DNA from 3 places in the Nitratireductor sp. StC3 genome. Region 2 is predicted to be linked to each of the others. Evidence: predicted binding sites of a transcription regulator. Region 2 holds the regulator's gene; each other region holds the start of a gene.
The links. Region 2 encodes LexA, which represses DNA repair genes until DNA is damaged. Its sites were predicted from a motif close to TGTTCNNNNTGTGTTCNG; they were not measured.
Positions count from the first base shown of each region.

Region 1: a site for LexA is predicted at 7,704-7,721, ahead of C7T96_RS11090 (glycosyl transferase family 2). Genes of this name have one in related genera too.
Region 3: a site for LexA is predicted at 4,378-4,395, ahead of C7T96_RS06200 (metallopeptidase family protein). Genes of this name have one in related genera too.

Region 1 covers NZ_PYBP01000004.1:329,600-340,085, reverse strand. Annotated here, with positions in the region: gene der (ribosome biogenesis GTPase Der) at 1-1,141, shown strand, start outside; gene C7T96_RS11135 (cell wall hydrolase) at 1,263-2,447, shown strand; gene C7T96_RS11130 (AtpZ/AtpI family protein) at 2,740-3,087, shown strand; gene C7T96_RS11125 (F0F1 ATP synthase subunit A) at 3,127-3,876, shown strand; gene C7T96_RS11120 (F0F1 ATP synthase subunit C) at 3,952-4,176, shown strand; gene C7T96_RS11115 (F0F1 ATP synthase subunit B) at 4,246-4,824, shown strand; gene C7T96_RS11110 (F0F1 ATP synthase subunit B) at 4,834-5,313, shown strand; gene C7T96_RS11100 (ribonuclease HII) at 5,645-6,316, opposite strand; gene C7T96_RS11095 (PA0069 family radical SAM protein) at 6,488-7,642, opposite strand; gene C7T96_RS11090 (glycosyl transferase family 2) at 7,777-8,280, shown strand; gene moaB (molybdenum cofactor biosynthesis protein B) at 8,317-8,877, opposite strand; gene C7T96_RS11080 (4-(cytidine 5'-diphospho)-2-C-methyl-D-erythritol kinase) at 8,874-9,749, opposite strand; gene C7T96_RS11075 (hypothetical protein) at 9,766-9,951, opposite strand; gene C7T96_RS11070 (S49 family peptidase) at 10,043-10,486, opposite strand, start outside.
Region 2 covers NZ_PYBP01000001.1:291,897-302,382, forward strand. Annotated here, with positions in the region: gene aroA (3-phosphoshikimate 1-carboxyvinyltransferase) at 86-1,411, shown strand; gene C7T96_RS01460 (class I SAM-dependent methyltransferase) at 1,438-2,199, shown strand; gene C7T96_RS01465 (hypothetical protein) at 2,196-3,692, shown strand; gene C7T96_RS01470 (transglutaminase domain-containing protein) at 3,689-4,585, shown strand; gene C7T96_RS01475 (phosphate ABC transporter substrate-binding protein) at 4,585-5,409, shown strand; gene pstC (phosphate ABC transporter permease subunit PstC) at 5,366-6,277, shown strand; gene C7T96_RS01485 (ABC transporter permease subunit) at 6,261-7,094, shown strand; gene C7T96_RS01490 (phosphate ABC transporter ATP-binding protein) at 7,091-7,912, shown strand; gene lexA (transcriptional repressor LexA) at 8,149-8,862, shown strand; gene C7T96_RS01500 (ComEC/Rec2 family competence protein) at 8,987-10,486, opposite strand, start outside.
Region 3 covers NZ_PYBP01000002.1:344,695-355,180, forward strand. Annotated here, with positions in the region: gene leuD (3-isopropylmalate dehydratase small subunit) at 1-588, opposite strand, end outside; gene C7T96_RS06180 (glyoxalase superfamily protein) at 713-1,156, opposite strand; gene C7T96_RS06185 (FAD-binding oxidoreductase) at 1,395-2,564, opposite strand; gene C7T96_RS06190 (CoA ester lyase) at 2,675-3,568, shown strand; gene C7T96_RS06195 (DUF1737 domain-containing protein) at 3,565-3,771, shown strand; gene C7T96_RS06200 (metallopeptidase family protein) at 3,799-4,221, opposite strand; gene C7T96_RS24320 (hypothetical protein) at 4,418-5,413, shown strand; gene C7T96_RS06205 (DNA polymerase Y family protein) at 5,355-6,824, shown strand; gene C7T96_RS06210 (error-prone DNA polymerase) at 6,821-10,174, shown strand; gene C7T96_RS06215 (Trm112 family protein) at 10,338-10,486, opposite strand, start outside.

The DNA of each region.
Region 1 (10,486 bases), on a different contig from region 2:
CAATGACGACGCTTTCGCCCGGGTGGCGCGACGGCTCGGCAAGCCGATCGTGCTGGTCGCCAACAAGGCCGAGGCGCGCGGCGCCGAAACCGGTCTGCACGAGGCCTGGGGCCTGGGCCTCGGCGAGCCGGTGCCGATCTCGGCCGAGCATGGCCAGGGCCTGCCGGATCTGCGCGAGGCGATCATCGCCGCGCTCGGCGAGGACAGGGTCTTCGGTCCGGAGGAGGACGAGGCCCCCGACGACGCCCAGCTCGCGCTCGTCGGCGAGGACGTCTTCGACACCGACGAGGACGAGCTTCCCGCCTACGACGCCAGCAAGCCGATGCGTATCGCCATCGTCGGCCGGCCCAATGCCGGCAAGTCGACGCTGATCAACGCGCTGATCGGCGAGGAGCGCCTGCTGACAGGGCCGGAGGCCGGCATCACCCGCGATTCGATTTCGGTCGACTGGCAATGGCGCGGCCGCAAGATGCGACTGTTCGACACGGCCGGCATGCGTCGCAAGTCGCGCGTTCACGAAAAGCTGGAAAAGCTTTCGGTCGCCGACGGGCTGCGCGCGATCCGCTTCGCCGAGGTGGTGATCGTGGTGTTCGACGCAACGATCCCGTTCGAAAAACAGGACCTCCAGATCGCCGACCTGATCGTGCGCGAGGGAAGGGCGCCGGTGCTTGCCTTCAACAAGTGGGACCTGGTCGAGAATCCGCAGGAATTGTTGGCGGAGTTGCGCGAAAAGACCGAACGGCTCCTGCCGCAGGTGCGCGGCCTGCGCGCCGTGCCGGTGTCGGCCGAGACCGGCCGCGGGCTCGACAAGCTGATGCAGGCGGTCGCCGAAACGCACGAGGTCTGGAACCGGCGCATCTCCACCGGTCGGCTCAATCGCTGGCTCGAGGGCGTGCTTGCCCACCACCCGCCGCCCGCCGTCGCCGGGCGTCGGCTGAAGATCAAATACCTGACCCAGGTCAAGACGCGTCCGCCGGGATTCGTCGTGTCGTGCTCGCGGCCCGACGCCATGCCGCAATCCTATGTGCGTTATCTGATCAACGGATTGCGCGACGGTTTCGACATGCCCGGCGTGCCGATTCGCGTCATGCTGCGCGCGCCCGACAATCCCTATGCCGGCCGCGCGCGCAAGAAGAAATGAACCGCGGCGCCCGGCCGCCCGGTCCGCTCTAATTCGGCCAGATTTCTGCCGTTAACGCTCCATCAACGATAAAAACGCAAACTCTTACAGATTCGTTCGAGTGGCGTTCTGGAGAGTTTCGGTGCTTCGAAAGTCGGTTTCGCGGCTGCCCGCCGCTGTATTTCGCGGGCCCACCTTGTTGTCATCCCTCGTCGTTGCCGCGGGCCTGTTCATCGGTTCTCCCACACAAACCGCCTATCAGGACATGGCGAGTTACGTCGCCGGCATCGGTGCGCGCGAGGTGCGCTGGGGCGCGGCCATCGAGCGCTCGGTCGCCGGGTCCGTGCACAAGGCCGAGATGCCCTTCGTCGACGACACCGTGACCGGCACGATTTCGGGCGGCGGCATGAAGACCGACGCGATCGGTTCCGTCGCCTTCCGCGACAAGAGCGGCGTCGCCAACGAAGTGCCCGACGAGGAGCGTGTCAATCGCAGCGAGAAGCGCGGTCGCATCATCAATGTCGCTCCCGTTGCCCCGCCGAAGGCCTTCAACGCCGGGTCGGTCTTGGACCGCACGAGCATGATTGCGGTTCCCCCGGCCGAGCCGGAACTTGCCATGGCCTTCGACGAGCCCGCCATCAAGGGCAAGGAAATCGCGATTGCCGCCGCCTTCCACCCCAGCGTGGCCGAAAAATCGATCCCCGGCGTGCCGGCCATGCTGGCCAGCCTGGTCACCAACGATCGCGCCGACATTCTGGCGACCGCCTACGCCCCGTCCGAACCCGACTACGCCAAGAAATCGCCCTTCGCCAGCCTGCTCGGCGAGGAGGAGGACGACAAGGGCGGCCGCTTCATCCCACCGGTCGCCAAGGGGGACCATCCCTGGATGCGCCGGCCGCTGCCGGCGTCCGTGTTTTCCAAGGCGGAGCAGAAATGCCTCGCCGTCGGCATCTATTTCGAGGCACGTGGCGAAAGCCTGAAAGGCCAGGCCGCCGTCGCGCAGGTGATTTTGAACCGGGTGCGCAATCCCACCTATCCCAATTCGGTCTGCGGCGTCGTCTACCAGAACGACAATTGGCGCAATCGCTGCCAGTTCTCGTTCGCCTGCGACGGCATTCGCGATCGCATCAGCAGCCCGAACCATTGGCGCATCGCCCAGGACATCGCCATGGCCGTCACCGCCGGCAAGATCTTCATCTCCGAGGTGGGCTCCTCGACTCATTATCACGCCACCTATGTGGCGCCGCGTTGGGCCCGCGCGATGAAGAAGATGAAAAAGATCGGTCTGCATGTTTTCTACCGCACCTATGGCGGCGGCTGGAACTGAATCCGGCAGGAGATTCTCCGCTTGGGCGCGCCCGTGCGCTGTGGATTCGCCCCTCCACGGGCCGGCGCGATCGCGGACGTAGTGTCGCACCGAATTAAATATCTGAAATAATTGACATATTTAGCGATTGCCGGAGCCGGAACTGCGGCTTGACTGCCGGTAGCGCCCTCACTATGGTGCGCCCGACTTTGGAGCGGGCAATCCGGCCGGGATTGCGCGGGCAAGGGTCACGCGCCGGAAGATGGTTCCGGTGTGACCTGTGTGAAGCGGCCCGTGCGGGATCCAGGTGAAGATGGCACGCGAGGACGATCTTGATCGCAGACGACGGGAACTGGAAGCTGCCCTTTCGGCGCGGCGACCGGAGACCGCCGATGAGGGGAAATCCGCCAAGTCGGGCGGCCTGGTCGGGGCCGGCAATGCGCTGAAACTATCCAGCGAATTCATTGCCGGTATCGTGGTCGGGGCCGGTGTGGGGTGGATGATCGACCGGCTGGCGGGCACGTCGCCCTTCGGCCTGGTGATTTTCCTTCTGCTCGGCTTTTGCGCAGGCGTTCTCAACGCGTTGCGCGCGACGGGGCAGATCGCGGAATTTGGTTCCCGCTCATCCGGCAAGGATGGCGACGGGGACGACAGGAACTGAACGGCGCCATGGGCGCGAACAGCAAGGCGGGGTAGGCAGGTGGCAAGCGATCCCATCCACCAGTTCAATATCAGCAAGCTGGTCCCGATCGAGATCGGCGGCCTCGATTTTTCCTTCACCAACTCCTCCGCCTTCATGGTCGCCACGGTTGTGGCCGCCGGCGCCTTCCTGTTTGTGAGCACGGCCAGCCGCGGCCTGGTGCCCAGCCGCATGCAGTCGATCGCGGAAATGACCTACGAGTTCGTCGCCAATATGTTGCGCGACGCGGCCGGGTCGCAGGGCATGAAGTTCTTCCCGTTCGTGTTTTCCCTGTTCGTGTTCGTGCTGGTCGCGAATCTGCTGGGCATGTTCCCCTATTTCTTCACGATCACGAGCCATATCATCGTGACCTTCGCGCTCGCCATCCTGGTGATCGGCACCGTCATCGTCTACGGCTTCTGGAAACACGGTCTCGGTTTCCTCAACCTGTTCGTGCCCAGCGGCGTGCCGGGCGTGCTCCTGCCGCTGGTGATCGCGATCGAGATCATCTCGTTCCTGTCGCGTCCGATCAGCCTTTCGGTGCGTCTGTTCGCCAACATGCTGGCCGGACACATCACGCTCAAAGTGTTTGCCGGTTTCGTCACCTCGCTGAGCGCGTTCGGCGTCGTCGGTATCGGCGGTGCGATCCTGCCGCTCGGCATGACGGTCGCGCTGACCGGCCTCGAATTTCTGGTCGCGTTCCTGCAGGCCTATGTGTTCGCGGTCCTGACTTGCATGTATCTCAACGATGCGATTCATCCTGGGCACTAAAGACACCGGGACGTCCGCTGCGGCGTCCCTCCTCGACATCAACCTGATCCAAAGCTTCAAAGAAGGAGTACCCCAATGGAAGTAGATGCAGCTAAGGCAATCGGCGCGGGCATTGCTTGTCTCGGCATGGGCGGCGTCGGCATCGGCCTCGGCAACATGTTCGGCAACTTCCTGGCCGGCGCGCTGCGCAATCCCTCTGCCGCCGACGGCCAGTTCGGCCGCCTGATCTTCGGCTTCGCCGTGACCGAGGCGCTCGGCATCTTCTCGCTGCTCATCGCTCTGCTTCTGCTCTTCACCTAAGAGCCGAAACCAACGCGTAGGGTGACCGGCCGCCTCGGGCGGCCGGCTGGAAAGTGACAGGACAGGCCCATGTTTGTGGCACCGGCATTCGCCGCGTCGGATCAACCGGCGGAAAACGGCGAGACTCATTCCGCGACCGAGGCGGGTCATGGCGCCGCCGAGGCGGGCTTCCCGCCCTTCGAGACGGCGACCTATCCGTCGCAGATCCTGTGGCTGGCGATCACGTTTGGCCTGTTCTACCTGTTCCTGAAGCGGGTGGCGCTGCCGAGGCTGGCCGGCATCATGGAGGTGCGGCGCGACCGCATCGCCCAGGATCTCGACCAGGCGGCCCGGCTGAAGCAGGAATCGGACGAGGCGATCGCCGCGTACGAGCAGGCGCTGGCCGAGGCGCGCCAGAAGGCCAACGAGATCGGCCAGAAGGCGCGTGACGCGGCCAAGGCCCAGGCCGACGAGACCAGGCGCGCCGTCGAGGCGCAGCTGGAAGAAAAGCTGACGGGTGCCGAGACGCGGATTGCCGAGATCAAGGCGTCGGCTCTCGCCGATGTCGGCACGATCGCGCAAGACACGGCCGGATCGATCGTGCAGACGCTGGGCGGCGGTTCGGTCACCAAGGCCGAAGTCGCGGCCGCGGTCAAGGCAGCGCGCTAGGAGGCGATGATGGACGCAACATTCTGGGCCACCGTTGCCCTGTTCATCTTCTTCGCGGTCGTCTTCTATCTGAAGGTGCCGGGGATGGTGGCGAAGTCGCTCGACGATCGGGCCGAGCGCATCCGCAACGAACTGGACCAGGCGCGCAAGCTGCGCGAGGAGGCCCAGGAGGTGCTGGCCGAGTATCAGCGCCGCCGCAAGGAAGCCGAGAAGGAAGCCGACGACATCGTCGCCTCGGCCGAACACGAGGCGGCCTTGATGGTCGAGGAAGCCAAGCAGAAGACCGAGGACTACGTTGCGCGTCGCACCGCGCTGGCCGAGCAGAAGATCGCTCAGGCCGAGCGTGACGCCGTCAACGAGGTGCGCGCGCAGGCCGCCGACATCGCGGTCGAGGCGGCGCGCCGGATACTGGAATCCAAGGTCGACGCCAAATTGTCGGGCGACCTGTTCAAGAGCTCGCTCGCCGACGTCAAGGCAAAGCTCAACTGAGTTTGCGCCGCGTTGCGCGGTGCCCGAACGAACCGATCGATGCCGCCTCCGGGCGGCATTTTTCTTTGCCGGGCCGCGATGCCGCGCGGGGTCGCGATGCCGGCGGCGGAGCAATTTTCTTCGGAAAAATGCTGGAATTGGGCGATCGGCGCGGCGTGGCGGCGTGCGCCGGAAGGCCGGTGCCCGTGTGCGGCACACGCGCCCATGCCGCTTGTCTCGGCGCCTGCTCCTAGAGCGTTTCCAGGCGAAGTGGAAGCCGGTTCGCCATTCAAAAACGCGTCAAAACAATAAGGTGGAGCCGGTCTGCGCTTCCGCGAAAAGCAGAACGGCTCTAGGCCTCGCTTGGCGTGTCGGCCGTTTTGCGCAGCGGTGCGAAGGACAGGCGGTGGATGCGCGCGACCGCGCCGTCGCGCCCGATGGCCTCGCGGTGGATCCGTGTGCCGTAGCCCATATGGCGATCGAACCCGTATCCCGCGTGACGCTGCCCGCACGCCGCCATCATCCGGTCGCGCGTGACCTTGGCCACGATCGAGGCTGCCGCGATCGACTGCGCGCGCCGGTCGCCCTTGATCAGCGCCTCGGCCGGACAGGCCAGAGCCGGCGGGACGTCGCGCCCGTCGATCAGCGCGAAGCCCGGCGCGAGCGAAAGCGCCGCCACTGCCCTGCGCATCGCCTCCAGGCTCGCGCGCAAAATGTTGGACCTGTCGATCGCCGACGCCGAAAGGCTCGCCACGCCGACCGCGCGGGCGCGCTCGAGTATGGCTGCGTAGAGCGCTGCGCGCGCGGTCGCCGACAGCCGCTTGGAATCGTCCAGCCCGGCGGGAACGGCGTTCGGGTCGAGAATGACGGCGGCGGCCACCACCGGCCCGGCAAGCGGCCCGCGGCCGGCCTCGTCGACGCCGCACACGGGCGACAGGCCGCGCGACATCGCCCCCGCCTCGTGGGCAAAGTCGGGAGCGTCGGCGAGCGCGAAAAGCAGCGGAGAATCGGGGGAGCGAGCCATTTGCGGCGAAACTCGCATCCGCCCCGATTCTCCGCAAGTCCTTCCCGGTCCGAAGGGGCGGCAGGCCGGGAAGGGGCCGTCGGCTAGAGCGGGGGACGTAGCCGGACGGGAAACGGGACGCGGGTTGGGAAACCCGCCGGCGCGACAAGCCGGGCCGCGCGTGGAACGGCTCTAGAGCAGGCGCAACTGTTCGCCGGCACGCGGCGGTGGCTTGAAAAGATCGGTGCGCAGGGCGAGCTTGGCCCGGTTCAATCCGATCCGGCGCGCGGCGATCTCGAAACGGCGGCCGATCTGCCAGGCATAGGGTCCGGTGCCGCGCATCCGTTTGCCCCAGCTCGAATCGTAATCCTTGCCGTCGCGCATCGAGCGGATCAGCGCCATCACGTGGCGGTAGCGGTCCGGATAGTGGCGCAGCAGCCAGTCCTTGAAGATCGGGCTCACCTCCAGCGGCAGGCGCAGGATGATGTAGCCGGCCTCGCGCGCCCCGGCGGCGTGGGCCGATTCCAGGATGCGCTCGACCTCGTGATCGCTCAGGCCGGGGATCAGCGGCGCGGCCATCACCGAGACCGGAATGCCGGCCTGCGACAAGGCCTTCATCGCCTCCAGCCGCCGCGTCGGCGTCGCCGCGCGCGGTTCCATCGTGCGCGCCAGACGCCGGTCGAGCGTCGTCACCGAAAAGGCGACCTTGGCCAGGCCGCGCGCGGCCATGCGCGCGAGAATGTCGCTGTCGCGCATCACCAGCGCCGATTTGGTCACGATGCCGACCGGGTGATTGTGGGCGTCCAGCACTTCCAGAATCTCGCGCATGATGCGCCATTGTCTTTCGACCGGCTGGTAGGGGTCGGTGTTGGTGCCGATGGCGATGGTCTTCGGCTCGTAGCCTTCCCTGGCCAGTTCACGCTCCAGCAGCTTGGCCGCATCCGGCTTGGCAAACAGCCGCGCCTCGAATTCGAGCCCGGCCGAAAGTCCCATGAAGGCATGGGTCGGGCGGGCGTAACAATAGACGCAGCCATGCTCGCAGCCGCGATAGGGGTTGATCGAGCGGTCGAAGGCGATATCGGGCGACGTGTTGCGGGTAATCACCGAGCGCGGCTTTTCCACCTGCACCTCGGTCTTGAAGGGCGGCAGCTCTTCCAGCGTTTCCCAGCCGTCGTCGAACACTTCGCGACGCAGCGCCTCGAACCGGCCCGACGGGTTGATGCCGGCCGCGCGCCCGCGCCGGCGCGCTTCGCCGACGCGCAGGCCGCTTTCCTCGATCAGCGCATTCGCCATTGCGGCGCCGCCACCGGCAAAGGCGGCCGTATCTGCGCGGTCGAACTGCTCCATGATCTGTCTCCGCTCGTCGAAGGCGAGTCGTTTTCGATGAATCTATTCCTATCGGTCAAAATGGAACAAAGCAAGAACTTTTTCGATCGCGTGCCGACGTGGCGTTGGTTGCTGCAATGCGGTATCGAGGATGGATGCTGACCGTGGTGATCGAGACCCTGAACGACGAGCAGGCGCTGGCCGCCACGCTGGCCGCGCTTGTGCCGGCGGCCGTGGAGGGGCTGGTGTGCGAGGTGATCGTGCATGATCGCGGTTCGTCGGATGCCACCGTGGCGGTTGGCGACCAGGCCGGGTGCACGCTGGTCGGGCCGGGTGGTCTCGGCGGCGGGCTGACGGCGGCCCGTGGCACGTGGCTGTTGCTGCTGGAGCCCGGCGCGCTGCCTGGCGAAGGCTGGATGGAGGCGGTCGCAAACCATGTCGGCACCCAGTGCCGGCCGGCGCGGTTTTCGCCGGCGCGGTCGCGCGCCGTGCAGGTGCTGAGGCGCCTTTTCGGCCGCGCCGGTCCGTTGGCCGACGGGGTTCTGGTTTCAAAGGCCGAGGCGCTGTCGCGCTACCGGCCGCAGGGCGGCTTGGAAACGGTGGCGCGGGGGCTCCGACGCCGCCGGCTGGCGGCCGCGATCAGGCCCGCCCCGCGTTGACGATCTTCGCGCCTCGCGGTCGCCGCTTCCGCCCGTTCACACGATCTCGCCGCCGCGCTGCAGGTGCTCGTCCAGGCGCGGCATGATCTCGACGAAATTGCACGGCATGTGCCGATAGTCGAGCTGCCCCTTCAAGATGCCTTCCCAGGCGTCGCGGCAGGCACCGGGCGAGCCCGGCAGCACGAACACGAAGGTCTGGTTGACCAGCCCGCCTGTGGCGCGCGACTGGATCGTCGAGGTGCCGATCTTGTCGTAGGAGATCCGGTGAAAGACCTCCGAAAACCCGTCCATGCGCTTTTCGAACAGCGGTTCTATCGCCTCGGGCGTGACGTCGCGGCCGGTAAAACCGGTGCCGCCGGTGGTGATGATCGCGTCGACCCGGCTGTCCTGCGACCAGGCGAGGATCTTGGCGCGGATGGCCTCGATCTCGTCGCGCACGATCGCGCGCTCGACGAGCCTGTGGCCGGCCGCTGCGATCAGCTCGGCCAATGTCCGGCCGGACTTGTCGTCGGCCGCAGCGCGCGTGTCCGACACGGTCAGGACCGCGATGCCCACGGCGATGAAGGGGCGGTTTTCGTCGAGCCGGCCGGTACTCATGCGTTTGATCCCCGCGTTGCGCCGGCGGCCGCAAACCAGCCCGGCCGTTCCTGTTTGATCGTGGCCTCGGCGCGCCGCGCCGCCTCGATCGTGTCGTAGAGCCCGAAACAGGTCGCGCCCGATCCCGACATGCGCGCCAACCGCGCGCCGCTCGCCGACAGCCGGTCGAGCGCCTCCATGATTTCGGGAGCAAGGCCGAGCGCGGCCGCCTGCAGATCGTTGCGGCATTGCCGCAGCCAGTCCAAAACCGATTGCGCGTCGCGCTGCGGCGGCAAGGCCGGCAGGGGGGCGTTGTCGCGGCGTTCGAGCCCGGTAAACACCGTCTGCGTCGGCACCGCCACGCCGGGATTGACCAGGAGAAGCGGCAGCGCCGGCCAGTCGACGAGAGGCGCGATCTTTTCGCCGATGCCGCGCGCGATCAGCGGCCGGCCGGCCAGACACATCGGCAGATCGGCGCCGAGCTCGGCGCCGAGACGCGCCAGCCCGGCTTCGTCGACATCGATCTCCCACAGCGCCGCCAGCCCGCGCAGCACCGCCGCCGCGTCGCTGGACCCGCCGCCGATACCGGCGGCCACCGGCAGGTTCTTCGTCAGCCGGATCGCGCTATGCCGGTCGCGAACTTGCGTGAAGGCGCGGCGCAGCCGATCGCGGGCGCGTATGATCAAATTGTCGTCGTCGGGCAGGGCGGCGGCGAACGGTCCGGCAATGGCGAACGTGTCGACGGCGGCCGGCGCGAGCTCCACGACGTCGCCGAGTTGCGAAAACACCGCCAGCGTTTCGATCAGGTGATAGCCGTCGGCGCGCCGGCCGGTCACGTGCAGGGCGAGGTTGATCTTGGCCGGCGCGTGGACCGTGAGTGAGGGACTGCGCATGAAAACCCGCGTCCGCTCAGTCGCGTGCCGGTCTGTATTCGCCCGTTTCCGGGTCCTTGACCAGCGTGCCCGACGCGCGCGTTTCCGCCTCGCGCTCGGCCCGGCGCACCCGGGCCGAAACCCGTTCGGCCTCGCGCAGGAAGGCACGGTAGCCGATATAGGCCACGGCGCCGGCAAGTGCGAAAAAGATCAGCTGTGGCATGTCCGGTCAGCCTCCCTCGAAGCCCGCCTGATTTATTCCGAAGCCCGCCTGATTTATTCCACCGGCAAGCATAGCGCCGCTATTGGGCGCTTCAAAGGCCGAAACGGTTCCACAGCGCGCGCGCCTCCAGCGCATCCACCATCCCGTTCGCCAGCGCCCCGGCGATTTTCTCGCCGTCGCCGCGCTCCAGATCGACCCCGAACAGGTTCAGGCGCCGTCCGAACAGCCCGCGCGGCGCGCTCACCAGCCGCAGGCGCGTCTTGTCGCCATAGCGTGCCTTGAGAAACGAGCGCATGTCGCCGAGCTGGTCGACGAGCCCCAGTTCGAGCCCCTGCCTGCCGCTCCAGAACATGCCGGTAAACAAATCGTCATTGTCGGCGAGCTTGCTGCCGCGCCGCGCCTTGACCAGATCGATGAAGGTCTCGTGGATGTCGAGCTGCAGCGCCTTCAGCCGCGCCACGTCTTCCTTCTTTTCCGGCGAGAACGGATCGAGCAGCGCCTTGTTCTTGCCGGCGGTGTAGAGCCTGCGTTCCAC
Region 2 (10,486 bases):
CTCATCCTGGGACTTCCCGGTCGTCATGCGGGTTCCGTCGATATGTCGGCGGGCGATGTACCGTTTGTTTTTGTTGGTGAATTTGATGACAGTCGCGTCCACCACTACCTCCGCCCGTACCCGGTCGCCGTTTTTCGAGCCCCGTCTGCCGGGATCGAAATCCCTCACCAATCGCGCGCTCGCGCTGGCTGCGGCGCGGTCCGGCACCACCAGCGTGACCGGTGCGCTGCATGCCGACGACACGGTACGCTTCGCCGATTGCATCGACCGGTTCGGTGGGCTGTCGGTTCAGGCCGACACGGCCCGGGCCGCCTTCCGGGTCGAAAATGCGTGCGCCGGCGGAAGGCCTGGCGCGCCGGGCGGACCGCTTGACATCGGCGCGGCGGGCACGCCGGCTCGCTTCTTGCTGTCGATGGCCGCGGATGCGGATGGCGAGACGATCATTACCGGAACGCGGCGGCTGTGCGAACGGCCGATGGCGAGCGGCATCGAGGCGTTGCGGGCGCTCGGCCGCCGGGTCGATGAAACCGGCAATCCGGGGTGCCTTCCCGTGCGCATTGTCGGCGGCAGGCCGACCGGCGCGCATTGGCGGGTCGACGGCTCGGTCTCGTCTCAATTCACCAGCTCCATGCTGCTGTCGGCCGCGCGCCAGGAACCTGCTGACGGCCCGGTTCACGTGGAGGCGACCGGGAATCTCGTCTCCCGTCCCTATGTCGACATGACCGTGGCGGCCATGCGGACGGCCGGCGTCGACGTCGCGCCGGTCGGGCCGCAGATCTGGCGCGTACAGCCCGGACAGCCGGCCGTGGCCTCGATCGCGGTCGAGCCCGACGCCTCCGCGATGTCCTATTTCCTCGGCGCGGCCGCCATTCTCGGCGGCACGGTGCGGGTTTCGGGCTTGGGTACGGCGTCCGCGCAAGGCGATGTCGGCCTTGTCCGCGTGCTGGAGGAGATGGGGTGCGCGGTTGCGGCGACGCCGAGCGAGATCGAGTTGCGCGGATCCGAAGGCGCGTTGCGCGGCATCGAGGTCGACCTGGAGACCATGCCCGACATGGTGCTCACGCTCGCCGTGGTTGCCGCGTTCGCAAAGGGCAGGACGAAAATCGTCAACATCGCCAATTTGCGCCTGAAGGAGTGCGACAGGCTTCATGCGGCCGCCGAGGAGCTTCGCCGCATCGGCATTCCGGCGCGGGAAGGCCCTGACTGGCTGGAGATCGCGCCGGACGGAACCGGGCCCCGGCCCGCCTCGGTGCACACCTATGACGATCATCGCGTCGCCATGGCGTTCTCGCTGGCCGCGCTTGCGTGCCCGGGCATCACGATCGAGGACCCGGCCTGCGTTGCAAAATCCTTTCCCGACTATTGGCGCGAATATGCGCGTCTGGCCGAAGTCTACGGTGTCGGTCTCTAGCTGGTGTGTGTTGCCGGGAGGAAACGATGCAAACCTCATCCACGCGTTACCGCGACGAATACGACACGGCGCTGGTCGCGCAATGGGACGCCCTGCTCGGCTGGACCGACCGGCGCGCCGCCGAAGGCAGCTTTCTTGTCGACGTCTTGAGCGCGAGGCGGGCCCGCTCGGTGCTCGATGCGGCCACCGGCACCGGTTTTCATGCCGTTCTGCTGTCGCAGGCCGGGTTCGCCGTCACCGCGATCGACGGGGCTGCGGAGATGGTCGAACAGGCCAGGCGCAACATCGCCACCATGGCCGCACGGGCGGTGCCCTGCGCGCTTGGCGACTGGCTTGATCACGAAAGCCTGCCCGCCGGTCCCTTCGACGCGGTGATCTGCATGGGCAATTCGATCGCGCATCTGTTTTCGCGTGCCGATTTGGAGCGCGCGCTGTGCAATTTCCGGCGGCTGCTTGGCGACGGGGGCACGCTGGTGCTCGATCATCGCAATTATGACGCGCTGCTTGCCGGGCGGATATCCGCACAGGATCGCACCTATTGCTGCACCGGTCTCAAGGCTTCGGTCGATCTTGCCGTGGTCGAGCCCGATGTTGTCGACATCACCTACCGGACGGCCGGCCATGCGCCGGCCACCATTCGAACGCGCGCCTGGGCGACCGGCGAGGTCGGCGCGGCGATCCGGGCGAGCGGCTTCTGCGCGCCCGTCCTTTATGGCCCGCGCGGGGTCGGTTTCGACCCGGACGGGTCGGAATTCGTCATCCATGTCGCCACGGCGGCGGACCGATGACCGCTCGTGCCAAAGCCGGTCTGGTCATCCTGGACGGCGCCGGCCTCGCCGCGCCTTCGCCCGGCAATGTCGTCGACCGCGCCTGCATGCCGGTTCTGTTCGACCTGTTCGATCGCTACGGCATGGTTCCGCTCAGGGCCAGCGGCAATGCCGTGGGGCTGTTCGACGGCCAGGCGGGCAATTCCGAAGTCGGGCATCTCACCCTCGGCATGGGCCGCACCGTGGTCTCCTCGCTGGTTGAGATTGACCGTGCCTACCGGTCGGGCGAATGGAAAAAAAGCCCCGTCTGGCGAGTCTTGCGAGACGAGACGGCCCAAAATGGCCGGATCCACGTTCTCGGCCTTCTGTCCGACGCCGGCGTGCACGGCCATTGGCGCACCATCGTCCAGGCGGCTGACCTGGCCGGGCGCGGCGGATTTTCCACCGTCGTGGTGCACCCGGTGCTCGACGGGGTCGATGCGATGCGCGGCTCGGGGCCCGCATTGCTCGACACGTTGCGGCAGGCGCTGGCGGCGCGGGTTCCGGCGGCGCGGCTCGGGGTCGTGATCGGACGGAGCTGGTTCGCCGACCGGTCTGGAAACCGCGCCCTGGCGCGGCATCTGGTCGATGCGCTTATGAGCGCCGACGCGCTGCCGCGCTTCGATCGCCGGCATCTCGACGGTTTTTGCCAGGACAACAGCGAGCGCGACTTCCCCGCCCACCGGGTCGATGCCGACATCCAGCTCACGCCGGGCGAGGCCCTGCTGGTCACCAGCCATCGCGCCGATCGCGCCGTGCAGACGGTCGAAGCGCTTGCCGCGCGCTGCCGTGTCGCCACGCTGACCACCATTACGCAACACGTGCCGGCCGCGCACGTCTTCTTTCCGACCCGCAGCCTTTCGGGCGGTCTGGCGCAGGCCCTGCAGGCGCGCGGCATCGCGCTGACGCGGATCGCGGAAAACTGCAAATTTCCGCATGTCACCTATTTCTTCAACGGTTTCCGGCAATCGCTCGGGGAACGCCAGGTGGCGATCCCCGACACGCCGGGCGGTCCCGAACAAAACCCGCGCATGCGGGTGGACGAGACGGTGGACGCCTGCCGCGCGGTGATGACGAGCGATCGCGAGACCGGTTTTGTCGTCAATATTCCAAATCTCGATCAGGTCGGGCATTCCGGCGATGTGGGCCTGTGCCGGCAGGCGGCGGCCGCCGTCGACCGGGCCCTTGCCGCCATCGTGGCCCAGTCCCGTGACACCGGCTGGACGCTGGCGGTCACCGCCGATCACGGCAACGCCGAACGACTTTTGGACGATCGGGGCCGCGGCTTCGGTTCCCACACCGCAAACCCGGTCCCCTTCACCATCGTTGCGGCCGATGGCGGGCGGGCCGACTGGGCGCTCGAGACGGGCGGGCTCGACAACGTCGCAGCGACCATGGCCGCGCTTTTGGGCGTCGATCCGGCCGGGATTGGCGACGCGCCATCGCTGATTTGCAGACAACGGAGCCTGGCATGATCATAACGCTGCGCATCGACCCGCACGAACGTGCCGCCGCCGCGATCGGCCTGCTGGTGCCGGAGCCGCCCGACACGGTGCACCAGACCCTGGTCGGATTCTGTGCCCCCTGCCCCTTGCCCTACCGGATCGTCCGCGAAAGCCGGAGCGGCCAGCGCGCCTATCTGTTCGAGGGCGATTTCGGCGCGAGCCTCGAATTTTCCTTCCATTTCGCGGCCGGGACAGGGACGGTCAAAACCGACGAATTTGCCGATTTCGACAATGCCTATACGAGGCTTGCCGGCGATCTGTCCGAATTTCTCGCCCTCGAGCGACCCGCATGCGCGGCAGGCCATGGTGACGACGACATTGTCGCGGCGGTGGCGCGCCGGTTCAGCTATGGCGGGCCGAATCCCGATCTGGCGCGCCCGGCGACGTTTTGCGGCGTACGATCCGGCAACTGCATCGATATCAACACCGCCCTGCTTGCCTGCCTGCGGGCTGCCGGGCGCCGCGCGGCCTATTTCGCCGGGTTTCATTTCGGCCGCAACCGGGGCGGCTGCCGCGCCGACGGCATGCATTGCTGGATCGCCACCGAGACGGCGGGACGCCGGTGCGATTGGGATGTCGCGCATTGCCTGATTGCCGGCCTGGCACGACCGGTGGCCGGCTTGAACCCTCTGGGCGGGGTCCGGGCCGCGTTTTCCCATGGGCGCGGACTGGTTTTCGAGGCCGCGACGACCCGTTTGCCGGCGATCAGCCATTTCGCCCGCCCGCGCTGGCTTCTGGCCGACGGCAGCCTGCCCGAGGCGGCCACCAGCGCGGTGCTGACACAGCCCATGCGGGCTGACGCCGAGATCCGGCACGCGGCGCGGCCGCCGCAAACGGCAAGCTGGGCAACGAGGAGCGTATGATGTCGGCCAGAAAGACTGTGATCGCCGCCTTCTCCCTTGCGCTGACGTTCGCCGGCCTGGGTGTATCCCATGCCCAGGAGGAGGTGCGCATCGTCGTTACCGGCTCGAGCACGATCGCGCCGTTGATGATGGATATCGCCCAGCGCTATGAGGCCGCGCATCCGGGCGTGCAGGTCGATGTCCAGACCGGCGGCTCTTCCAGGGGCCTGTCGGACGTCCGGCGCAAGCTCGCCGATATCGGCATGGTGTCGCGGGCGCTCGGCGCGGATGAAAACGACGTCGCGGCCACGCGGATCGCATGGGACGGCGTGGCGCTGATCGTTCATGCGCAAAATCCGCTCGAACGGCTTTCCGACGACCAGGTGCGGGCGATCTACACCGGCCAGGCGACGCGCTGGGAGGCGTTCGGTTCCTGGGACGGGCCGATCACCGTGGTCAGCAAGGCCGAAGGCCGCTCGACCTTGGGAATCTTCCTCGATTATCTCGATCTCGATATTCGCGACATCCGCGCCCATACCATCATCGGCGACAACGAGCAGGCGGTGAAAGTGGTGGCCGGCAACCCGAGGGCGGTGGGCTACATCTCGATCGGCGCGGCCGAATATCACGCAAGCGCCATGACCCCGATACGCGCGATCGCGCTCGGGGCCGTCGCTCCAACTTCCGCCAATGTCGCAAACGGGTCGTACCCGGTCAGACGAGAGCTGAACCTGGTCACGTATCCCGACCCCGCGGCGCCGGTCGAAGCGTTTTTGCGGTTTGCCTCCGGACAACAGGTGCATGACCTCATCTCAGACCATTATTTCTCGCCCGCCTCGAATTAGGCTGTTTCGCGGCCCGCTCGCGCTGAAAGACGCCGTCTTCGTCGTCGTCTTGTGGGCATCGGGCGTTCTGGCGATCGGAGCGATGGCCGGCGTCTTGATCGTGCTGGCGATCGGCTCCGCGCCCGCGCTGACCGAGGCGGGACTGGGCGCCTTCGTGGCCGATGGCGACTGGTATCCGACCGCCGGCGAATACGGCCTGGTGGCGATGGTCGCGGCCACGCTCGCGGTTTCGGCCGGCGCGCTTGCCGTCGCCGGCCCGCTGGGAATCCTGTGCGCGGTCTATATCCGCTATTACGCCGGCGATGTCGGCGGTGCCGCCTTTCGCGTGGTGCTGATGACCCTGGCGGCCATTCCCTCGGTCGTCTACGGCCTGTGGGGCATGACCGTGCTGGTGCCGCACATCGCCGCCTGGCAGCCGCCCGGCACCTCGCTCCTGGCCGGCGTGATCGTCTTGTCGATCATGGTGCTGCCGACCGTGGCCGTTCTGGCGGAGGCGGGCCTGCGCCAATTGCCGGCCTCGCTCTATCTCGGCAGCCTGGCGCTCGGATGCGCCCGTCACGCGGCGATCAAGCGCATCGTGCTGCCGTCGGCCAAGGGGGTGGTGGCGGCCGCCTGCATGCTCGGGCTCGCCCGCGCGCTGGGCGAAACGATGGCCGTGCTGATGGTGGTCGGAAACGCGGTCGCGATGCCAGACAGTCCGTTTGCGTCCGTGCGCACGCTGCCGGCCAATATCGCGCTCGAAATGGCCTACGCCATCGACGTCCACCGCTCGGCTCTGTTCGTTTCGGGCCTGTTCTTGATGGCCATGGTCGGGCTGCTGCTCGTCTTGCGCCGCTGCTGGGGCGGGGCCGATGCACCGCAATCTTAGACCCTTCGTCAACGACCTTGTGGTGCGCGCGGCGGTGGCGGCGGTGGTGCTCGTCCTGGCTGCAATCGTTATGCATGTGGTCACGCGCGGTGCTGCGCTGGTGTCGTGGGACTTCCTCACCACCGCGCCGCGCGCGGCCGGGCGCGCCGGCGGCATCGCGCCGGTGCTTGTGTCGACGGCGGCGGTGACGGGGGTGGCGCTGGCGGCCGCCTTGCCGCTTGCGGTCGGGGCGGCGGTGTTTCTGGTCGAGGCGGTACGCCCGCACACCGTGGCCGCGCGCCTGACGCGGGGCTGCCTGGGCGTGCTGGCCGCCGTTCCCTCGATCGTCTTCGGTCTGGCCGGCAACATGATCTTCTGCGACTGGCTCGGCTTCGGCTTTTCCATTCTGGCCGGCGGGCTGACGCTCGCCCTGATGATCCTGCCGATCGCGGCCTGCGTGGCCGAAACCACCTTGCGCATGCACGGCGAAGACCGCAGGGCCGGCTACGCGCTCGGCCTGCCGCAGCGGCGGATCGTCTGGTCGATCATGCTGCCGGCCGCCGCACCGGGCATTTTCGCCGGGCTGGGGCTCGGTTTCGGGCGCGCGGTCGCCGAAAGCGCCGCCCTGATCTTCACCAGCGGCTACGTGGTGCGCATGCCGGATTCGGTTTTCGATTCGGGACGGACCCTGGCGGTCCATATTCTCGACCTGGCGATGAACGTTCCCGGTGGCGACGGCAATGCGTTCGCGACCGCCACCGTGCTCTTGGCGTCGGTCGCCGCCGTCGTCGCCCTGTTCACGGCTTTGGACAGCAAGCAAGGCAGGGATTTCGTATGAACGTGCAAGCCACAGGAACCCGAAAGCTCGACTTGTCGCCGGGCCGCGCCGAGGCGAGCCATATCCGCGTCGAAAACGTCACGGTCGCCTATGGCGCCATCAAGGCCCTGTCGGATGTCAGCCTGTCGATCCCGCCAGGGCGCATCACCGCGCTGATCGGCCCGTCCGGCTGCGGCAAAACCAGCCTGCTGACCTGCGTCAACCGGCTGATCGACCTGATCCCGGGTGCGAACGCGTCCGGCCGTATCCTTGTTCGCGATACCGACGTGCTGGCGCGGGGCGCCGATCTCCTGCGGTTGCGCAAGCGGGTCGGCATGGTGTTTCAGAAACCTAACCCGTTTCCGTTCTCCATCCGTCGCAATTTCGATATCGTGTTGAGTGAATTCGGCGTGCGCCGGCGGGCGGACCGGGACGCGCGCATCGACGAATGCCTGCGTGCCGTCGGCCTGCACGCGGAAATCGGCCACCGGCTCGACATGTCCGCCTGCGCGCTGTCCGGCGGCCAGCAGCAGCGTTTGTGCATTGCCAGGGCGCTGGCCACGCGGCCCGAAATCCTGCTTCTGGACGAACCGTGCAGCGCGCTCGACCCGATGTCGACGATGACGATCGAGCGCCTGCTGCTCAAACTCAAGGACAGCGTCACGCTGGTGATCGTCACGCATAATCTGTCTCAGGCACGACGGATCGCCGATCAGTGCGCGCTGTTTTGGACACGGCGCGGAACCGGCTACCTGCTCGAGCACGGCACGATGGCGGATTTGTCGGAGCGGCCGCAAAACCAGGTCACCGACGATTATCTCAACGGCCGGCTGGCGTAGGCCGGGCGCAAAACCCGCCGAGAGACCGGCGCTCGAAACGGGGACGCCGCGTTTCAACATCCGCGGCCTTCCCTTGTCGCGGGTATCGGTGCCTGCCCGAAGACCGGGCGCGGCATGCCGTCGGCGGCGTTGCCGGCATCGTTTTCGTCTTTCGGCGCTCGGACACTTGCGGAACAAGGTGAGAACAGATACAGTTTGTTCTGGTTTTGTTTGTCGATGATTCCACTGGGGCCGCCATGTTAACCCGAAAACAACACGAGCTGCTGCTTTTCATCCATCAACGGCTGAAGGAAACCGGCATTCCGCCCTCCTTCGACGAAATGAAGGAAGCGCTCGATCTCGCCTCCAAATCGGGCATTCATCGGCTGATCACGGCGCTGGAGGAGCGCGGTTTCATCCGCCGGTTGCCCAATCGCGCCCGTGCGCTGGAAGTGCTGCGCCTGCCCGAATCGATCTCTCCGGGGCTCGGGCGGCCGCGCAGCTTTTCGCCGAGCGTCATCGAGGGCAGTCTCGGCAAGCCCAAACCCAAGCCGGCCCCGCCCGTGTCGGCCAATGACGACGCTGGCGGCGGCGTGTCGGTGCCGGTCATGGGGCGGATCGCCGCCGGCGTGCCGATCGACGCCATCCAGCATCAAACGCATGCGATCGCCGTGCCGCCCGACATGCTGTCGGCCGGCGAGCACTACGCGCTCGAGGTGCGCGGCGATTCCATGATCGATGCCGGCATTCTCGACGGCGACACCGTCATCATTCGCAGCGCGGCGACAGCCAATCCCGGCGACATCGTCGTGGCGTTGGTGGAAGACGCCGAGGCGACCCTGAAACGGTTTCGGCGCAAGGGCGCCTCGATCGCGCTCGAAGCTGCCAACCCGGCCTACGAAACCCGCATCTACGGCCCCGACCAGGTCAAAGTCCAAGGGCGGCTGGTCGGCCTGATCCGCCGCTACTGACGTTTCCCGGTGTCGGTCGCGCCGGCGACCCAGGTCGGGCCGGTGTCGGCACATATGTAGTCTGGCCGCGGCTCGATCGGGCGCCGCTTTGTCGGCCGCCGATCTCGCCGCCACGGCGGATGGCTCAGCTTTTGTCGCCTTTCCCGCTTTTGCCGTTCTTGTTGTTCCTGCCTTTCTCGCCGCGCTTGTAAGGCGCGAGACCGCGGGCCTCGCGCGAGAATTTGCGGTGCGCGAACCATGGCCGTTCGTTCCGCGGCAGGGCGAAGCGCGCTTCGGCGCGCAACGGCCCCCCGCTCGCGCCGGCGCTTTCGGTTCCAACTTGCTTGAAGCGCACTTCGAGACTGCCGCGGCGGGCAAGGTCGCGCGCGGTCACGACAAGAACGTCTTTCGCCCGGCACGGATTGGCGGCGGTCGCGTCCGCGATCACGATCACGCTCGCCACGCCGCAAAACGGCGCGGCCGCGGCCCGGGTCTTGGCGTGCACCACCACGGCGCCGCGGGCATGGACGGCCTCGCAGGCCGCGGCGTCGCAGACGAAGCGCGTCTCCGCCTCGGGCTTGCCGTCGGCGCGGTCGCGCGGCTTGACGTAACCCGTGGCTGCCAGCGCCTTTTGCCAGATGCCGATGGTAAAACCGTTCGGTCGCGGGCGATTGACGGCGAATAGGCCGTCATCGCGCATCAAGGCGGCCAGCCGGGCGTCCTCGGAAACCAGCAGGTCGGGCGGCGTGCGCAAGCCGAAGGCCAGCGTTGCGGCCAGCGCCAGCGGCAGCGCCAGCCAGCGCAGGCCGGAGGTCGCGATGGTCGCGACGAGAAGCGCGGCGGTGAACAGGATCAGCGCCAGCGGCGGCATCGCCCCGACAGCGTCGATCGGGCTGTGATCGGCAACCCAGCGCGCCACAGCCACCATGATCGCGATCCCCTGCCCCATCACCGTCAGCGGCGGACCTTCCAGCCCCACCGGCATCAACACGCCTGCGGCGACGGCCGGCGGCATGATCAGCGTCGACACGACCGGCATGGCGGCGAGATTGGCAACCAGCCCGAGCGGGGCGACACGGTGGAAATGCCAGATCGCGTAGACCGTGGTCGCGCCGCCGGCGATCAGCGAGGTTGCCGCGATCCCCGTGGCGAAATAAGCCAGGCGGCGCCCGGCCGCGTTCAGCCCGCCCCGTGGCGGGGCGCGGCCGGCGCCCGTCCTTGCCGAAACCCGGTTCGACCAGGCCGTATAGGCCGCGATCAGCGCCGCCGTGGCGGCGAACGACATCTGGAAACTCGGCCCGACCACCTCGTGCGGGGCCAGCGCGGCGATGATCAGCGCCGCGATTGCCAGATTGCGCATGGTGATTGCGGCGCGGTCGAACAGCAGCGCCACCAGCATCACCGCGATCATGATGAACGAGCGCTGGGCGGCGACCGCGGCGCCGGAAATCGCCAGATAATAGGCGGCCGCGGCAAGCGCCAGCGCGGCGGCGTATTTTTTGACCGGCCGGCGCGAGGAAAAGCCCGACGCGAGCGCGAACAGCGCCCGCAGCGCCAGCATCACCGTGCCGGCGACGAGGGCCATGTGCAGGCCGGATATCGACAGGATGTGTGCGAGGCCGGCCCGGCGCAGCGCCTCGTCGAC
Region 3 (10,486 bases), on a different contig from region 2:
GGTGGCGGCCTTTTCTTCGTAGGCGGCGATCGCCGGCGCCTTTTCCATGGTCAGGCCGATATCGTCGAGCCCGTTGAGCAGGCAATGGCGGCGGAATTCGTCGAGATCGAAGGCGATCACACCGCCGTCCGGGCCGCGGATCTCCTTGGCTTCCAGATCGACGGTGACGGTCGCGTTGGCGCCGCGGCTGGCATCGTCCATCAGCTTGTCGAGCTCTTGCTGGCTGACCTTGATCGGCAAGACGCCGTTCTTGAAGCAGTTATTGTAGAAAATATCGGCAAACGAGGTCGAGATCACGCAGCGAATACCGAAATCCAGCAGCGCCCAGGGCGCATGCTCGCGGCTCGATCCGCAGCCGAAATTGTCTCCCGCCACCAGGATCTGCGCCTTGCGGTAGGCCGGCTTGTTGAGCACGAAATCCGGATTTTCCGACCCGTCCTCGTTGTAGCGCATCTCCGCGAACAGGCCGGTGCCGAGACCGGTGCGCTTGATCGTCTTGAGATAGTCCTTGGGGATGATCATGTCGGTGTCGACATTGACGATCGGCAAGGGGGCTGCGACGCCGGTTAAGGTGGTGAACTTGTCCATTCCGCGGGCCTGTCGGTTGATCGGAAATTCTGTCGGCTCCGCTTTATACGGATCGCGCGCGCAAATCAAAGGGCGACCGGGCGCGACGGCGGGGCCTTGCGGTCCCGCCGCTCCTTGCACGCAGCTAGGCCTGGGTCGTGCGGCGCAGCGCCATGACGCCGGTTTCCGTGCCGGTCAGCCGGCGCGAACGGCCATCCTCGCCGACGATCATGGTGATCCGGCGCCGCTCCGAGGAGAACAGCTCCGACGTCACCACGTCGACCGGCGGGTCGAAGGCGATGGTGGCCCGCCACAGGCCAGGTTTGATGGTCTCCGAAAGTCCGAAGACCCGCCCCTGCGCGGGCTTGCCGTTGAAATGGCCCTCGACCCGGTCGCCGACGGCGAAGGGGGCGCCGGCGGCAGCGCTGGCCGGCGCGGACGCGGTGGCGGCAAGCGTGTTCCAGTCGCGCGCGCCGTTCTGGCGGGCGACGAGCTCGAGCGCCTTGCCGTGCGAGACGGCGATGCCGTCTGCCGCCAGCGCCGCGCGTAACCGCTTGGCATGGGTCTTGTAGTCGGTGGATGGTGTCATCACCGTTCGCTCCTATCGCTTTGCGAGCGGCATTCTGCTCACGGGAGCCCGCATTGCCGTTTCGGCCGCCACATCGACAGGGAAACGATAAGATCGTCGGAAGCTTCACCATGGCTTGCGCCGCGGGCGGCAGGGGCTTCCGGCCCTTGCGAGCCGCTCAGATAGGCATGCGGACCGGCCGCGTCAATATGCAGCATGCCGCGCACCGGAACTGGAGCGCCGGACAGCGACCGGACCGTCAGATCACGTTGAGTTCGCGGAACGGCCGGCCGGCGGCGATGCGTTCGTAGCCGAAGGCGGAACAATCGACCGTGCGGTAGCCACCGTGAACCAGGAATTCCGCCAGCGCCTTGCCGACGGCCGGCGCCTGCTGCAGGCCATGGCCGGAAAAGCCGTTGGCGAACACGAAATTGCCGACCTCGGGATGCGGGCCGATGACGGCGTTCTGGTCGAGCGTGTTGTAGTCGTAGTGCCCGGCCCAGGCGCGCTGCAGCTTGATCGCCTCGAAGGCGGGGATGCGGGTGGCGAGCGCCGGCCAGATCGTCGCCTCGAACAGCGTCCAGTCGGGATCGAAATCGGCCGGATCGGCAGGTCCGTCATTGGCCGCATCCTCGGCGCCGCCGGTGATGAAGACCGAGCCTTCCGGCCGGACATATATACCGCAGGGATCGACGATCAGCGGCATGTCGTCGAAACGTTCGCGCGCCTCGAACACGAACACCGTGCGCTTGCGCGGCTCGACCGGCAGCGCCAGCCCGGCCATGGCCGCCACCGCGCCGGCATTGGGCCCGGCCGCGTTGATCACGGCGCCCGCGCCGATCCGTTCGCCCGTGTCGAGCGTAACGGTTTCGACCCGGTTGCCGGTGCGCTCCAGCCCGGTCGCCGACACGGGCAGAAAATCGACCGCGCGCCCGCGCAATGCCTTGCGAAACAGCATCAAAAGCGCATGCGCGTCGAACCAGCCCTCGCCCGTTTGCCCATAGGCGCCGGCCGCGACACCTTCGGTCGACAGCCAGGCGAAACGCCGCTTCAGGGCAGCCGCGTCCTCGAGCAGGATGTCGCCGCCCTCGGCCCGTTGCACCGCATGGTTGGCGGCAAGGATCGGCCGCCCCGCCTCCGAGGCCAGGATCAGGTAGCCTTTTTCGCGCAGGCCGATATCGGCCTGCGGCCCGAACACGTCCGTCAGCCGGCGGAACAACTCGAGGGTGAAGCGCGACAGGCGGATATTTTCGGGGATCGAGAATTGCTGGCGGATCGAGGCGCAGGACAGGGTGGTCGCGGCGGTGGCGAATTGCGGATCGCGCTCGAGGAGCGCGATCGACCCCGAAAACCCCTCCTCGCGCAGATACCAGGCGATCGAACTGCCGACGATCGCGCCGCCGATGATGACGATGTCGTAGGTCTTCACCCTGTCCTCCCCGGCTTGGACCCGGTGCGCCGCCTGACGGCGCGCCGTCCCGCATCAGACAGATTCCGCGCCCACTTGCAAGCCGGCCGTCGCGGCGGCATGAAGGAGCCATGCACACAGCCACGCCGCCGCCGCTTCGCTCCGTCCTCTATGTTCCCGCCGCCAACGACAAGGCGCTCGCCAAGGTCGCCGGGCTTGCCTGCGACGCGGTGATCGTCGACCTCGAGGACGCCGTCGCGCCGGAGGAAAAGACCGTCGCGCGCGAACGCATGGTGCGGTTTTTCGCCGGCCGCGCGCGCGGCGGTCGGCCGGTCGCGGTGCGGATCAACGCGCTCGCCAGCGAATGGGGCGCCGACGATCTGGAGGCCGCGCGCGCTTGCCGGCCGGATGCGATCCTGTTGCCGAAGGTCGAGACGCCGCGCGACGTGCTGGAGGCCAATGACCGTCTCGACCGGGCCGAGGCCGCGCCCGACCTGGCATTGTGGGCGATGGTGGAAACGCCGCGCGCGATCCTCAATCTCGGCGCCATCGCCGAGCTCGGCCGCGACCGCGGCGCCCGGCTTGCCTGTCTGGTCGCCGGCACCAACGACCTCGTCAAGGAAACCGGCGTCGCCATGACCGCCGACCGGCAATGGCTGCTCGCCTGGCTGCAGCAGATCGTGCTCGCCGCGCGCGCCGGCGGCCTTGTTGCGCTGGACGGGGTCAGCAACGATTTCCGCGATCTCGACGCCCTGGCGCACGAATGCCGTCAGGGCGCGGCGATGGGCTTCGACGGCAAGACGCTGATCCATCCGGCCCAGATCGGGCCGGCCGAGATCGCCTTTTCGCCTTCGGCGCAAGAAATCGCCCAGGCCGAACGGATCGTCGCCGCCTTCGCCGCGCCTGGCAACGAGAACAAGGGCGTGCTGTCGATCGACGGCCGCATGACCGAGCGGCTGCATCTCGACCAGGCCAGACGGCTTCTGGCCAAGGCGGGCCGGCGGACCGGAGAGGAAACCGCATGAAACTCTATCGCTATCTCACCGGGCCGGACGACGCCGCCTTCTGCCACAAGGTGACGGCGGCGCTGAACAAGGGCTGGCGGCTGCACGGCTCGCCCGCTTACGCCTTCGACGCCGCCAGCGGAACGATGCGCTGCGGCCAGGCGGTGGTGAAGGAGGTCGACGGCCTCGACTACGAGCCCGGCATCAAGCTCGGGGAGTATTGAACGGGCGCCCGTGGGCCATGGACCGCGTCACGCCACGCTTTCCTCGATCTTTTCCATGTCCTCGTCGGACAGGCCGAAATGGTGGCCGAGTTCGTGGATCAGCACATGGGTGACTATGTCGCCCAGCGTTTCCTCGTTTTCGGCCCAATAATCGAGAATGGCGCGCCGGTAGAGCGTGATGCGGTTCGGGCCTTCGCCGGTTGCCGGGTTCCAGCGCTCGGCGATGCCGCGGCCCTCGAACAGGCCGAGCAGGTCGAACGGGGTTTCCAGCGACAAATCGTCCATGATCTCCTCGGTCGGAAACTCGGCGATCTGAATGACGATCTCGCCGGTCAGCGCGCGAAAGTCCGCCGGCAGATGCGCATAGGCTTCCAGCGCCAGGATTTCCATCTCGTCCATCGACGGGGAGAGTTGATCGTGCCAGGCGCGGGTCTGGTAGATGCGGGCCATGCTTTTGTCCTTTGGCCGCCATATAGCCTTTTGTTTCCGGCCTTGCGAGGGGCGCCGTGGCGCGGGATCGGCGGAGGCGGGCCCCGATCGGCGGCCCGACGCGGAATAAATTCTTATCGGCCCTGCTTGACTCTTGGGGCAGGCTCTGGAATCCATAAGAACATAACAGGAACAAAATAGTTTTGGAGCGACTGTCATGGCCAAGCCCGCCATGGCGCGGGAGACTGTTGTCGCTTTGCGTCGGCAAATCGCGCGGATCGAGGGCAGCCTGCCCGAAAGGCTGGCGCAAGCCGGCGGCGACGATGGTCTGGTTCTTCGTCACGGCCCCGCCGCCAGACGTGAACCCGGTTTCGGAACCGGTTTTTTGCCGACCGGCGCCGCGAGCTTCGATGCCGCCCTGGGCGCCGGCCTGCCGCCAGCCGCCCTTGTCGAGATCCACGGCCGGCAGACCCGCGATGCCGGCGCGGTGGCGGGGTTTGCCCTGTGTCTTGCCGCGCTGGTGCGCAGGAGCGCACCGGCGCGGCCGGACAATGCTTTGTGCTGGATCGGCACGGCCGAGATTTTTCGCGAGGCCGGGTTTCCCTATGCGCCCGGCCTGAGCCGGTTTTGCGGCCTGCCGGCCGGCGCTCTCTTCCTGTGCGCGCCGAACGAGACCGGGGACGCGCTGTGGATCGCCGAGCAGGCCGCTCGCCAGCGGGCTTTCGCCGCGATCGTGCTGGAACTGCGCGGCAATCCGGCCCGCCTCGATCTGACCGCCACCCGGCGCCTGCACCGCCGGGCCCAGGAGGCTGGGCGGTCGGTTTTCCTGATCCGCGAGGCCGGAACCGCCGAGCCGACGGCCGCCCCGGTCCGGATCGCGGTCTCGCCCGCCCCCGCCGCCCGGCGCTCGACCGTTTCCGGCCCCGTGGCGGCCTCGATCGGCCATCCCGCCTTCGCCGTCACCGTCACCAAAAGCCGCGCCGCCCCGGCCGGGCGGCTCGTTCTGGAGTGGAACCCCGATGCATCCAGCTTCTGCGAAATCCGGCCAGAGGATTCTGGCGCTCTGGTTGCCGCATCTGGCCACCGACCGGATTCTTCGGCAGCGCGAGGGGCGGTCGTGGCGTTGCGGCCCGCCGTCGCGGCGCCCGCCGCTCCTGGTCAGCCGTCGCGAGAACAACGCCCAGCGCATCGCCGCGCTCGACGAGCGCGCTGAGGCGCTTGGCCTGAAACCCGGCCTCGGCATCGCCGACGCGCGCGCCATGCACCCCGATGTCGAGATCGTCGACGCCCAGCCGCAAGCCGACCGCCGCCTGCTGGAAAGCCTTGCCGACTGGTGCGACCGCTACACGCCGCTCGTCGCCCTGGACGGAAGCGACGGGCTGTTTCTCGACATCACCGGCTGTGCCCATCTTTTCGGCAATGAAAAACGCATGCTGGATGACATTCTGTCCCGGCTTTTCCATCAGGGGTTCGACGCCCGCGCCGGGCTCGGCGCCAGCCCCGGCATCGCCTGGGCGGCGGCACGGTTCCTGAGCCCGGCGATCGTCCCGCCGGGTGAGGAGGCCGAAACCCTGGCGCCGCTGCCGCTCGCCGCGCTGCGCATCGCGCCGGCCGTCCGCGCCGGCCTGGAAAGCGTCGGGCTGAAGACGGCGGGCGCGATCATGGCGGCTCCGCGGGCGCCGCTGGCGCGCCGTTTCGGCGCCGCACTGCTGACCCGGCTCGACCAGGCGCTGGACCGGGCCGAGGAAGCGATCACGCCGCGCCTGCCCGTGCCGCCGCTGTCGGTCGAGCGGCATCTGGCCGAACCGGTCGTGCTGGCCGACGATATCGAGCGGCTCGTCGGCTTGCTCGCCGCATCGCTGCGCGCCGAGCTCGAACGGCGCGGGGAGGGCGCGCATGTGCTGCAGCTTGCCCTGTTCCGGGTCGACGGCGCCATGCAGCGTCTCGCCGTCGGCGCCGCGCGGCCGCTGCGCGATCCGGCCCTGATCGAGCGCCTGTTCCGCGAAAGGCTCGCCGCGTTCGAGGACCGGCTCGATGCCGGCTGCGGCTTCGAGCTGGTCCGGCTTTCGGTCTTGAAGGCCGCGCCCTTCGCGCTCGAGCAGACCGACCTTGCCGGCGCGAGCACGGCGGCCGGGGAGGATCTGGCGCTTTTTACCGACCGGGTCCGCGCCCGGCTCGGCGAAACGGCGCTGCTGCGGCCGGTTCTCGTCGAAAGCCACCGTCCCGAACGCGCCGCCGCCTTTGTCGCCGCCGAAATGCCGGAAGGTCGGGACGGCAGGGCGCGGCCCGACAACTCCGTTCCCGATCCGGCCGGGACGGTGGACATGGCGGACCGGCCGATCCGGCTTTTTCGGCATCCCGAGCCGGTCGATGTGGTCGCCGCCGAGGTGCCCGAAGGGCCGCCGCTGCGGTTTCGCTGGCGCCGCGCCGTCCACCGTGTCGCCCGGGCCGAAGGGCCCGAGCGGATCGCCGCCGAATGGTGGCGCGATCCGCAAGATATGCCCACCCGCGACTATTTCCGCGTCGAGGACGATGACGGGCGCCGCTACTGGCTTTTCCGACAGGGTTTTTACGGTGCCGCCGAACCCATGCCGCGCTGGTTCATGCACGGGGTTTTTGCATGAAATCCACCGCCCCGGCCTATGCCGAATTCGCCGTGCAATCGAATTTCTCCTTCCTGCGCGGCGCCTCGAAGCCGGAGGAACTGGTGGTGACGGCGAAGCATCTCGGCCATGACGCCATCGGGCTTGCCGACCGCAACACGGTGGCCGGCGTCGTGCGCGCCTGGAGCCAGTCGAAACATATCAAGCAAACGGCGACGACCGGGCCGGGTAAACTTGCCTACCATCCCGGGTGCCGGCTGGTGTTCGCCGACACGACGCCGGATGTGCTTGCCTATCCGCAGGACCGCCGCGGCTGGGGCCATCTGTGCCGCCTGCTGAGCGAGGCCAATATGCGCGCCGAAAGCGAAAAGGGGGCGCCGCGGATCTATCGCGACGACTTGCTTTGCTGGGGCGAGCGCATCTCGCTCGCCCTGATACCAAGGCTCGCCGGCGGCGAAACGGACGAGCTGGAGCTCCTGCGCTGTCTGCGCGACCGGTTCGGCACCGCCGTCCGGCTCGCCGTCGCGCCGACCTATGGCGGCAATGACCGGTTCCGCATCGAGCAGGCGGCGGCGCTGGCCGCCGCGGCCGGCGTGCCGCTGATGGCGATCAACGACGTGCTGTATCATATCCCCGACCGGCGGCCGCTGCAGGACGTGCTGACGGCGATCCGCCTCAACACGACGGTGGCGGAGGCCGGCTACGCGCTCGCCGCCCATGCCGAGCGTCATCTGAAGCCGGCGGCGGAAATGGCGCGGCTGTTCCGGGGTTTTCCCGAAGCGCTCGCCGAAACCGTCAACTTCGCCGAAGGCCTCGCCTTCTCGCTCGGTGAGCTGAGCCACAACTATCCCGACGAGACCACGACACCCGGCCTCGACCCCCAGGCCGAACTGGAAAGCCTCACCTGGCAGGGCGCGCGCAACCGCTACCCGCAGGGCCTTCCCGACGGGGTGGCGCAAAAAATCCGCCACGAATTGGAGATCGTCGCGCAGAAGGATTATGCGCGCTACTTCCTCACCGTGCGCGACATCGTCGCGCATGCCCGCGCCGAAAAGGGCATTTTGTGCCAGGGGCGGGGTTCGGCGGCCAATTCCGTCATCTGTTTCTGCCTGGGCATCACCGAGGTCGACCCGGTTTTGATGATGGACGGTCTTTTCGAGCGCTTCATCTCCACCGAACGGGACGAACCGCCCGACATCGACGTCGATTTCGAGCATGAGCGGCGTGACGAGGTCATCGCCTATATCTACCGGAAATACAGCCACACCCGCACCGCGCTCGCCGCCTCGGTCGTGACCTATCGCGGCCGTTCGGCGATGCGCGAGGTCGCCAGGGCGATGGGCCTGTCCGACGATGTGCAGTCGGCCCTTTCCGGTTCGATCTGGGGCTGGTCGTCCTCCCGGCTCGGCGCGCGCGAGGCCAGGGCCGGCGGACTGGCGGAAGGCGATCCGACGACGCGCCATGTCATGCAGCGCGCCAATGAGATCATCGGGTTCCCGCGCCACCTCTCCCAGCATGTCGGCGGTTTTGTCATCACCCGCGACCGGCTCGACGAGATCGTGCCGATCGTCAAGACGGCGATGGAGGAGCGCAAGATGGTCGAATGGGACAAGGACGACCTCGACGCCGTCGGGCTGATCAAGGTCGACGTTCTGGCGCTCGGCATGCTGTCGTGCCTGCGCCGCGCCTTCGACCTGCTCGAGGACCATTATCGCGAACGCGACCGGTTCGGCCGCAGGCTGACGCTGGCGACGCTGCCAAAGGAGGATGCGCGCGTCTACGACATGATCTGCCGGGCCGACACGCTCGGCGTTTTCCAGATCGAGAGCCGCGCCCAGATGTCGATGCTGCCGCGGCTCAAGCCGCGCGAGTTCTACGACCTGGTGATCGAGGTGGCGATCGTGCGCCCCGGCCCGATCCAGGGCGACATGGTGCATCCTTATCTGCGCCGCCGCGAGGGCAAGGAGCCGGTCGACTATCCGAGCCCGCAAATGCGCCGCATCCTGAAAAAAACGCTCGGCGTGCCGCTGTTTCAGGAACAGGCGATGAAGATCGCCATCGACGCCGGCGGGTTTTCGCCCAGCGAGGCCGACCGGCTGCGCCGCGCCATGGCGACCTTCCGGCGCAATGGCACCATCCACGATTACAAGGACAGGCTGATTTCGGGCATGGTCAGCCGGGGCTACCGGCAGGATTTTGCCGAACGCTGTTTCAAACAGATCGAGGGGTTCGGCGATTACGGTTTTCCCGAAAGCCACGCCGCCGCCTTCGCGCTGCTGGTCTATGCCTCGTGCTGGTTCAAGACCTTCTACCCGGACGTCTTTTGCGCCGCGATCCTGAATTCGCAGCCGATGGGATTTTACCCCCCGGCCCAGCTCGTGCGCGACGCGCGCGAACACGGCATCGAGATCCGGCCGGTCGACATCAATGCCTCCGACTGGGAGTCGACCCTGGAAAAGGCGCCCTTCGATCCCGCCCTGATCGTCGCCCGGCATACGGAAATGGCCGGCGTCATCAAGAGCCGCCACGCGGTGCGGCTCGGTTTCAGCCGCGTAAAGGGGCTGGCCGAGGCGGCGATGCGGCAACTGGTGGACAAGCGGGGGGCGGGTTACGATTCCCTGCGCGACCTCTGGCTGCGGTCCGGCCTGCCCGCCGGCGTGATCGCCCGGCTGGCCGAGGCCGACGCCTTCGGCTCGCTCGGCCTTACCCGCCGCGATGCGCTGTGGGCGGCCAAGGCGCTCGACGACAAGAGCGCCGCCGAGCGCCTGCCGCTGTTCGACCGGTCCGTGCCGCGACTGCGCGACCGGGAGCCCGACATCGCGCTGCCGCCGATGCCGCCCGGCCAGCATATCGTGCACGACTACCGCACCCTAAGCCTGTCTTTGAAGGGGCACCCGCTCCAGTTCCTGCGCGCGCGCCTTGCGGCCGAGGGCGGCCTGCCCGCCATTCGACTTTCCACCGTGGCGAACGGAGCGCGCGTCAGCGTGGCCGGCCTCGCCTTGGTGCGCCAGCGCCCGGGCAAGGGCAACGTCATCTTCATCACCCTGGAGGACGAAGGCGCGATCGCCAATATCATCGTCTGGCCAAGGGTTTTTGAGCGTTACCGCCCGGTGGTGCTCGGCGCCCGGTTGATGCGGGTGCGCGGACGGCTGCAAGCGGCCTCCGGCGTCATTCACGTGGTCGCGGAAACCCTGGAGGACCTGACACCGTGGCTGGGCGCGCTGATGGCGGACGAGGCGCCCACGACATCGCATGGCAATGGCCCGCGAGCCCTGCCGCTGCCGGACCGCGCCCCTGCCGCCATCCTCAACGACAAGGATCTGGCCGAACGGACCGGCAAGGTGATGCCGAAAGGCCGCAACTTTCATTAAAGCGGTTGCAGGCGAGGTGGAAGCCGGGTCGCCGTTCGCAAACCCGCCAAAACAATGAATTGGAGCCGATCTGCGATTTCGTGAAAGGCCGAACGGCTCTGAAGCCGCACAACCCGCATCGCGACCGCGCCATCGCTATCCAGGCCGGCAGCTCCGGCCGGACCTATTTCCGCCGTGCCGGCGGCCGCGGTCGCGCGCCGTCATCCCCGATCCGGCGCGCCTCCGACGGCAGCATGATCGGAATGCCGTCACGCACCGGATAGGCGAGCTCGGCCGCCTTGGAGACCAGTTCGCACCGCTCCGCGTCGAAGG